One region of the Bacillus sp. FSL K6-6540 genome, then DNA from elsewhere that is predicted to be linked to it. Evidence: a T-box and tRNA genes for the amino acid it is inferred to sense, from the RefSeq annotation. Region 1 holds a T-box; the other holds one or more tRNA genes.

Region 1 (3,805 bases):
TAGCGGAAGCTCAATTTATGGAGGGTTTCGAAACGAGAGCCATTTTCCATGATGATGAAATGATCGGATTTGTTATGTACGGACTGCACCCGCACGATGACAACTATTGGATATACCGATTTATGATCGACGGCAAATTTCAGGGAATGCATTATGCCAAGCCTGCGATTCGCCTGGTTCTTGATGAGATTCGCCATTCGCCGAATCGTACGGACGATGTTATGCTGTGTTACAAACCCGGGAACGAGCGTGCAAAAAGGCTCTATACCCAAATCGGGTTTACGGAAGCCGGTTATGCTCCCTGGGGAGATGTGATGGCTAAATATAGTTTTGTATAATATAGACGTTCATAATGTGAAACCGTGCGTTCTGCCATAACTTATGGTGGCACTATCAAAGAGGATGGGAGGGGACTGCGATTCGAACCTTAGCGATAAGCGACATTCATGGCTGCTATGATGAATTCAATCGGTTATTGTCCGAAGTGCGGTATCATCCCGCACAGGATAAGCTGGTCCTGCTTGGGGATTATGTGGATCGCGGATCAAAAAGCAAAGAAGTGATTGAGCAGGTGATGGAAATGCGGGATTCCGGCGTCATCACCCTTCGCGGGAATCATGATCAAATGATGCTGGATGCCATTCTGCTGGATACGGACGAAGCGAATTCACGCTGGATTCGCAATGGTGCGCGAAATACGATTGAAAGTTATTGCGGCGCCGATTTTTTTGATGGCGATCTGGATCGCTCCAGATACAATGAAGGCAAGGCCTACATAAAACGGCAATATGAGCATCATCTATCATTTCTCGATACACTGCCCCTGTATTATGAAACAGACACCCACATATTCGTGCATGCCGGAATCAATCCGGGCGTGGAAGACTGGAAGCAGCAGCCTCCACATGATTTCATCTGGATACGGGAACCATTCTTCAATTATCCCACCGGCATCGACAAAACCGTGGTATTCGGGCATACCCCTGCCGTCAACTTGCATGACTCGGAGCATATTTGGTTCTGTGGCGATGGGACAAAATCGGCATCGATGGAGCATGCGTATACGGTAAGCAGTTGAACTGCCTGGAAATCACGGAACAACTGGAATACCGAACGTATTTTGTCCGGTCCGTGCCTGCGGAGTGATAGGAAGAGTATGTTATTCTATCATTAAAGCCATGGTTTAACAGACATAATAGGAGGATCAGTCCATGTTGATGATGAACGAAAAGATAAAAGCGCGCGAAGTCGAGCTTACCGGCTTGAACGGCGAGGAGTTGGGCGTCGTCTCCAGGGAAGAGGCGCTTGCCCTGGCTAAGCGTCACAAAGCCGATTTGGTGTGCACCTCGTTGTTCAGCAGCCCGCCGCCATGCAAGCTCGTAAGCCGCGGCCAAGCGAAGCAGGAGGCGGTTAAAGCGAAGCAGCAGGTTTCGGGCGGTCCGATCAAAGTCAAGGAATTCCGCCTGTCCGTACATATCGAAGAGCATGATTACGACACCAAGCTCTCGCAGATGCATAAGCTGCTGGCAGCGGGCAAAGCCGTCCAGCCGGTCATACGCATCCAGGGCAAGGAAGGCGAAGCGGCCCGTAAGCTGCTTGAACGACTCGTTCAAGATCTGGCCGGGGTGGGTAAGAAGGAAACGGGCATTCAGGTTAGCGGCAAACAGGTCGCGGTGAAGCTGCTGCCGGTATAATCTTGCGGAACGTCTTTCAAGGGCGTTTCATTATTGGTGACGTACAACGGTTTACTTTTTGAGTTTCTGGTGATATTATGGATCAAATTATAAACGCCATGAAGAGAAGAGTAGATGAACAGGAATCCCTGCAGAGAGCTCCGGTATGCTGAAAAGGAGCGGGAAGCCCTTCATTGAACCAAGCCTCCGAGCGGCGCATCGGAACTTATGGATAAGGGATGGTGCGACAGGAGCTCCTGTTACAGAGCTAGGGTATAAGCGATCGCGTGATGGCCGTACCCGATAAGGCTGGTATCGAGAGATATCGGCAAACCGGGGTGGCACCGCGAAACGAATCTCGTCCCCAAGACTTATGTCTTGGAGACGGGATTTTTTGTTTTATACGGCATTGCGGCAGTAAAAAAACATAAGGAGGATTCGATTATGAGCAACGACAACAACAAGGAAGCGGAAAAGGCGGATTTTTTGACCAGGATGATCAAGGAGGATGTGGAGAACAACGTATATCACAGGCCGGTGGCTACGCGGTTCCCGCCAGAGCCCAACGGTTATCTGCACATCGGCAGCGCCTATGCAATCCACATTAACCATGCCATCGCCAGCCGGTTTAACGGGACATTCAATCTTCGGTTCGACGATACGAATCCGCTGAAGGAAGACATGAAATACGTGGATGCGATCCGGGAGGATATCGAGTGGCTCGGACTGAAGCCGGGCGTTTATTTCGGATCGGATTATGCGTTTCAAATCGCTGAGGCAGCCAGGAAACTCATCGTCAAAGGGAAGGCTTATGTCTGTGATCTCACGCCGGAACAAATGACGGAATACCGGGGGACGCTGACCGAAGCCGGCATGAACAGCCCGTTTCGAGAGCGCAGCATCGAGGAAAATGTATCGTTATTCGAACAAATGCTGGCAGGGGCATTCCCGACGTCTGCGAAAGTGCTCCGGGCCAAAATCGATATGTCTTCGCCCAACATGAATCTGAGAGATCCTGTCTTATACCGGATTATTCATGCCGAGCATTATCGTACGGGAACCACGTGGTGCGTGTACCCGATGTATGATTTTGCCCATCCGATCCAGGATTGGATTGAAGGAATCACTCATTCGCTGTGCTCTGCCGAATTTAAAGAGCATCGACCGCTGTACGAATGGGTGCTGGCCGAGCTGGAAGTGACGGAGCCCCCGAAGCAGCGGGAGTTTGGAAGATTGAACATCTCCGGATACGTAACAAGCAAGCGATACCTGAGGGAACTCGTTGAAGGAGGTTATGTGGACGGATGGGACGATCCCAGACTGCCTACGCTGAAGGGACTTCGGCGACGGGGGGTGACTCCCGAGGGAATTCGGCATTTCCTGGACGAACTCGGCGTGATTCGCGGCAATAGCATGGTGGACTCGGCGATGCTTGACCATTTCATCCGTCAGGACTTGAAGGATCGGTGCCGCAATGCGATGGCGGTCATGAACCCGCTGAAGGTGATCATTACGAATGTTCCGGAAGATCGCACCGAGATGCTGAGCATACCGAATCATGAACATGACGAAGCGTTAGGGATGCGGGAGGTTCCTTTTTCACGGGAGCTATACATCGAACGGGAGGACTTCATGGAGGAGCCGGATCCCGGATTTCATCGGTTATCGCCCGGCAAGGAAGTGCGCCTGAAAGGCGCCTACTTCATCAAATGCGAGCATGTCGTGAAAGACCCGGCAACGGGGAACATCATGGAAATTCACTGCACATATGACCCACTGACAAAGAGCGGCAGCGGATTCAAAGGGCGCAAGGTGAAATCCACGCTGCACTGGGTCTCAGCGAAGCATGGGATTCCGGCGGAGCTTCACTTGTACGATACATTATTGAAGGAATCGGCCGAGTTGTTGGAATCGGATAATATCTGGGCGGATCTCCTGAACCCCGATTCGTTGATTCGGATCAAAGACGCCATGCTGGAGCCCTCCATGAAGGATCCGGTCATGAACCAAACGTACCAATTTATCAGACACGGCTATTTCTGCTTGGATTCCAAGCATGCAACAGAGCATAGGCCGGTGTTTAACCGGGTCGTTTCGTTGAAGGATTCATGGAAGAAGACCGGCAAGAATTA
Region 2 (3,805 bases), on a different contig from region 1:
CGCGTTCTTTTAGTTTTTTGTTGCTGACGTTGACGTCTACCATCAAGTTTTCGTAAACCTTGCCGATTTTGACCATTACAGCGGTAGATATCATGTTTAGAATCATTTTATGAGCGGTTGCGGCTTTCATACGTGTTGATCCTGTAATGGCCTCAGGTCCGACGACAACCTCAATACTGTGATCCGCATCCTTGCTGATGGCGGAGTTTTCATTGCAAGTAAGGGCGATGGTGTGTGCTCCGACTTTTCGGGCGTATCTTAGGGCGCCTGCGGCGTACGGTGTGCGGCCGCTTGCTGCGATGGCAATGACGGTGTCATTTGAAGTGAGCTGTATGTTTCTTAAATCTTCAGCTCCTGCTTCTTCACTGTCTTCAATGCCCTCTGCTGCCTGTAAAAAGGCTTTGGGGCCTCCAGCCATGATTCCGATGACCTGATCAGGGCTTACGCTGTAGGTAGGAGGACATTCAACAGCATCCATGACGCCGAGTCTGCCGCTTGTGCCGGCGCCTGTATATATGAGCCGGCCTCCATTTTGAAACGATTCATATGCGCAGTCTACAGCTGTTTTGATGTCGGGGAGAACCTCCTGAACGGCTGCAGCGACTTTCATATCTTCGTTGTTGATCATTTTGAGGATGCCAAGAGTGTTTGCTTTGTGGATTTCAACTGTTTGGCTATTGCGTGATTCCGTTGTGAGACGGTGAAGATTTAATGGTTCTGACATGAGGATGCCCCCTGTTTTAAAATGATATATCTCAATATTCAGTATATTCATCTCTGTTATGATATTTCAACTATGTTTTTAAATTTTTGAAATTTTATTTCACTCAAGACTATAAGAAATGATGAAGGATCAACTGTTCTCCAAGCGGGCCGATTCTTCGCCGTCCTTTATCAAGGAACCCGCTTTTCATATAAAGGTGTTTTGCGCGTATGTTCAGATGATTGACGGCCAAGATGATTTCGTCGCACCATGGAAAATATCCGCTCACAAAAGCGGGAAGCAAAAGCATGGCTTTTTTCGCATAGCCTTTTCCGTGATGCGCAGCGTTTAAAGACAGGGAGCTGAGCAGTAAAGCAAATGGATTGTTAGAATAGGAAGCAAGCGTTTCTTTTGATGCATGTAAAATGAAAAAACCGACTGGAAGGTCGTCTTTTAAGATGACAACCGGGTATCGGTCCTGTATGCCCAGAGCCTGAGACAGCACCTCTTTCGGGAGGGAGGTAAAGCGTTTGTCATCGTTGGTGAGCGTGAATGATTGAAGCTCGGGCAAGTGTTCAGGCTTATAGAAGGATAAAGAAATGTCTTGAGTCATGGGGTGGCCTCCTTACAATATGTCGTCAAGCTCGTTTTCCGAAATGACGCGGTAGCCCGCTTGTTTTAACAGTGCGGCGGTTACTCCGCTGCCGGTGATTTTTTTCCCAGAGAATGTGCCGTTATAGATAAAACCGCTTCCGCAAGATGGACTGTTTTCTTTTAATATGACGGCAGAAGCGTTGATTTCTTTTGCGTAAGCCAATGTTTTCGCGGCGCCTTCCATATATAGTTCTGTGACGTCTTCTCCTGAAGCTGTCACGATTTTCGCTGTTCCATTGAGGACATCCTCGCCGGTGCCTCCTATGATTTCTGCGGGTTCGCGTGGGGTAGAGAAGCCGCCGAGAAGTTCAGGGCAAGCCATGACTGCTTTCTTTTCATCGACTAGTTTTCTGATTTTCTCCGACGCTGCGTGAGAGCCGTTATATCTGCATTCAATGCCTCCAAGGCAAGAACTGACTAGAATCATATTGGGTTCTCCTCTCTTGCTTTGCTTGTCTCTATCATAAAATAAATGGCTTTAGTTGGGAGGCTTTTTCAGTTAAAAAAGGAGTTAAAAAGTTTGAAAATAAAAAATTTAATTTTCCTCTTTACAAACAGGGGGTGACCTGTATATAATAACTTTTGTCAGCTCGACGAGAACACAACGGCCCGTTGGTCAAGCGGTTAAGACACCGCCCTTTCACGGCGGTAACACGGGTTCGAATCCCGTACGGGTCACCATTTGGAGGATTAGCTCAGCTGGGAGAGCATCTGCCTTACAAGCAGAGGGTCGGCGGTTCGAGCCCGTCATCCTCCACCATCTTGCCGGTGTAGCTCAATTGGTAGAGCAACTGACTTGTAATCAGTAGGTTGGGGGTTCAAGTCCTCTTGCCGGCACTGTTTTTTCAAAATTTTATGTGGAGGGGTAGCGAAGTGGCTAAACGCGGCGGACTGTAAATCCGCTCCCTCAGGGTTCGGCAGTTCGAATCTGCCCCCCTCCACCATTATTGGGCTATAGCCAAGCGGTAAGGCAACGGACTTTGACTCCGTCATGCGTTGGTTCGAATCCAGCTAGCCCAGTCACAGACACCTTTGATCAAAAGGTGTCTTTTTTCTTTTCGGAAAAATCATTCCAACTTCTAACTGTTCAGTCTGTATAATAATTTTAAAAATATGTTAAGGTAGTTTATTCACGAATTACCATCTACACCCTGCCAAAAATTTGATAAACTTATTTTATAAAAAAATTGAAACCTTTTGAAACGAAGCTCGTATACATACAGACCGGTGAAGGCAGAGGTTAGATAAATATGGAAATGATGATTAAAAAAAGAATTAAACAAGTCAAAAAAGGCGACCAGGATGCATTTGCGGACATCGTAGATATTTACAAAGATAAAATTTATCAGCTTTGCTACCGTATGCTTGGCAATGTGCATGAGGCGGAGGATATTGCACAGGAAGCTTTCATCAGAGCGTACGTTAATATCGACAGTTTTGATATTAACCGGAAATTTTCAACTTGGCTTTATCGAATCGCGACCAATTTGACCATTGACCGCATTCGCAAAAAGAAGCCGGATTATTACCTCGATGCAGAGGTGGCTGGTACGGAAGGCTTGACCATGTATTCTCAAATCGCCGCAGATGGTGTTTTGCCTGAAGATGCAGTTGTGTCGCTGGAGCTCTCAAACACGATACAGCAGAAAATTTTAAAGCTTCCTGACAAATACAGAACAGTCATCGTATTAAAGTATATTGACGAACTCTCATTAATTGAAATCGGGGAGATTCTAAACATTCCTGTGGGGACTGTGAAAACGCGGATTCACAGAGGCAGAGAGGCTCTTAGAAAACAATTAAGGGATCTTTAAGTGGGGTGATGAAATGAGCTGTCCTGAACAAATTGTGCAGCTTATGCATATGCATCTTGATGGAGATATCCTTCCAAAAGATGAACACGTATTAAATGAACATCTGGAGACATGCGAGAAATGCAGAAAGCATTTTTACGAGATGGAGAAATCCATAGCGCTCGTACGGAGCACATCGCATGTCGAAGCCCCCGCGGATTTTACCGCTAATGTCATGGCAAAATTGCCTAAGGAGAAGAAAAGAGCTTCTGTAAAAAGATGGTTCAGATCCCATCCCGTTATCGCAGCTGCTGCGGTATTCATCATTTTGATGGGCGGGGGTTTTTTTAACAGCTGGCATAATGACCACAATTTCAGCGTGTCCAAGCAGCAGAATCTTGTGGTTCATAACCATACTGTGACCGTGCCAGAAGGTGAGACGGTCAAAGGTGATGTCACTGTCAAAAACGGCAAGCTGATTATTAAAGGCAAAATAGACGGGGATGTAACCGTCGTAAACGGCGAAAAGTATATGGCCTCTGCTGGACAAGTCACCGGTCAGATTGAAGAAATCAATCAATTATTCGACTGGACATGGTACAAGATGAAGTCTGCGGGGAAAAGTGTACTCGATGCATTCAGTCCGAACGGAGAA

What was found. The T-box of region 1 lies ahead of MHH82_RS13240 (glutamine--tRNA ligase/YqeY domain fusion protein). A T-box ahead of a tRNA ligase gene usually reads a tRNA of that ligase, here a tRNA-Gln.
Region 2: it encodes a tRNA-Gln, which carries the amino acid that the T-box ahead of MHH82_RS13240 (glutamine--tRNA ligase/YqeY domain fusion protein) is inferred to sense. The anticodon was not compared.

The regions. Positions count from the first base shown of each region.
Region 1 covers NZ_JBBOXH010000001.1:2,940,157-2,943,961, forward strand. Annotated here, with positions in the region: gene MHH82_RS13225 (GNAT family N-acetyltransferase) at 1-338, shown strand, start outside; gene MHH82_RS13230 (metallophosphoesterase) at 476-1,078, shown strand; gene infC (translation initiation factor IF-3) at 1,212-1,694, shown strand; T-box leader at 1,784-2,042, shown strand; gene MHH82_RS13240 (glutamine--tRNA ligase/YqeY domain fusion protein) at 2,118-3,805, shown strand, end outside.
Region 2 covers NZ_JBBOXH010000002.1:1,050,404-1,054,208, forward strand. Annotated here, with positions in the region: gene murQ (N-acetylmuramic acid 6-phosphate etherase) at 1-724, opposite strand, end outside; gene MHH82_RS37845 (GNAT family N-acetyltransferase) at 834-1,316, opposite strand; gene MHH82_RS37850 (DUF523 domain-containing protein) at 1,329-1,784, opposite strand; tRNA gene MHH82_RS37855 (tRNA-Glu) at 1,964-2,038, shown strand; tRNA gene MHH82_RS37860 (tRNA-Val) at 2,042-2,117, shown strand; tRNA gene MHH82_RS37865 (tRNA-Thr) at 2,122-2,194, shown strand; tRNA gene MHH82_RS37870 (tRNA-Tyr) at 2,217-2,301, shown strand; tRNA gene MHH82_RS37875 (tRNA-Gln) at 2,306-2,377, shown strand; gene sigW (RNA polymerase sigma factor SigW) at 2,608-3,171, shown strand; gene rsiW (anti-sigma-W factor RsiW) at 3,185-3,805, shown strand, end outside.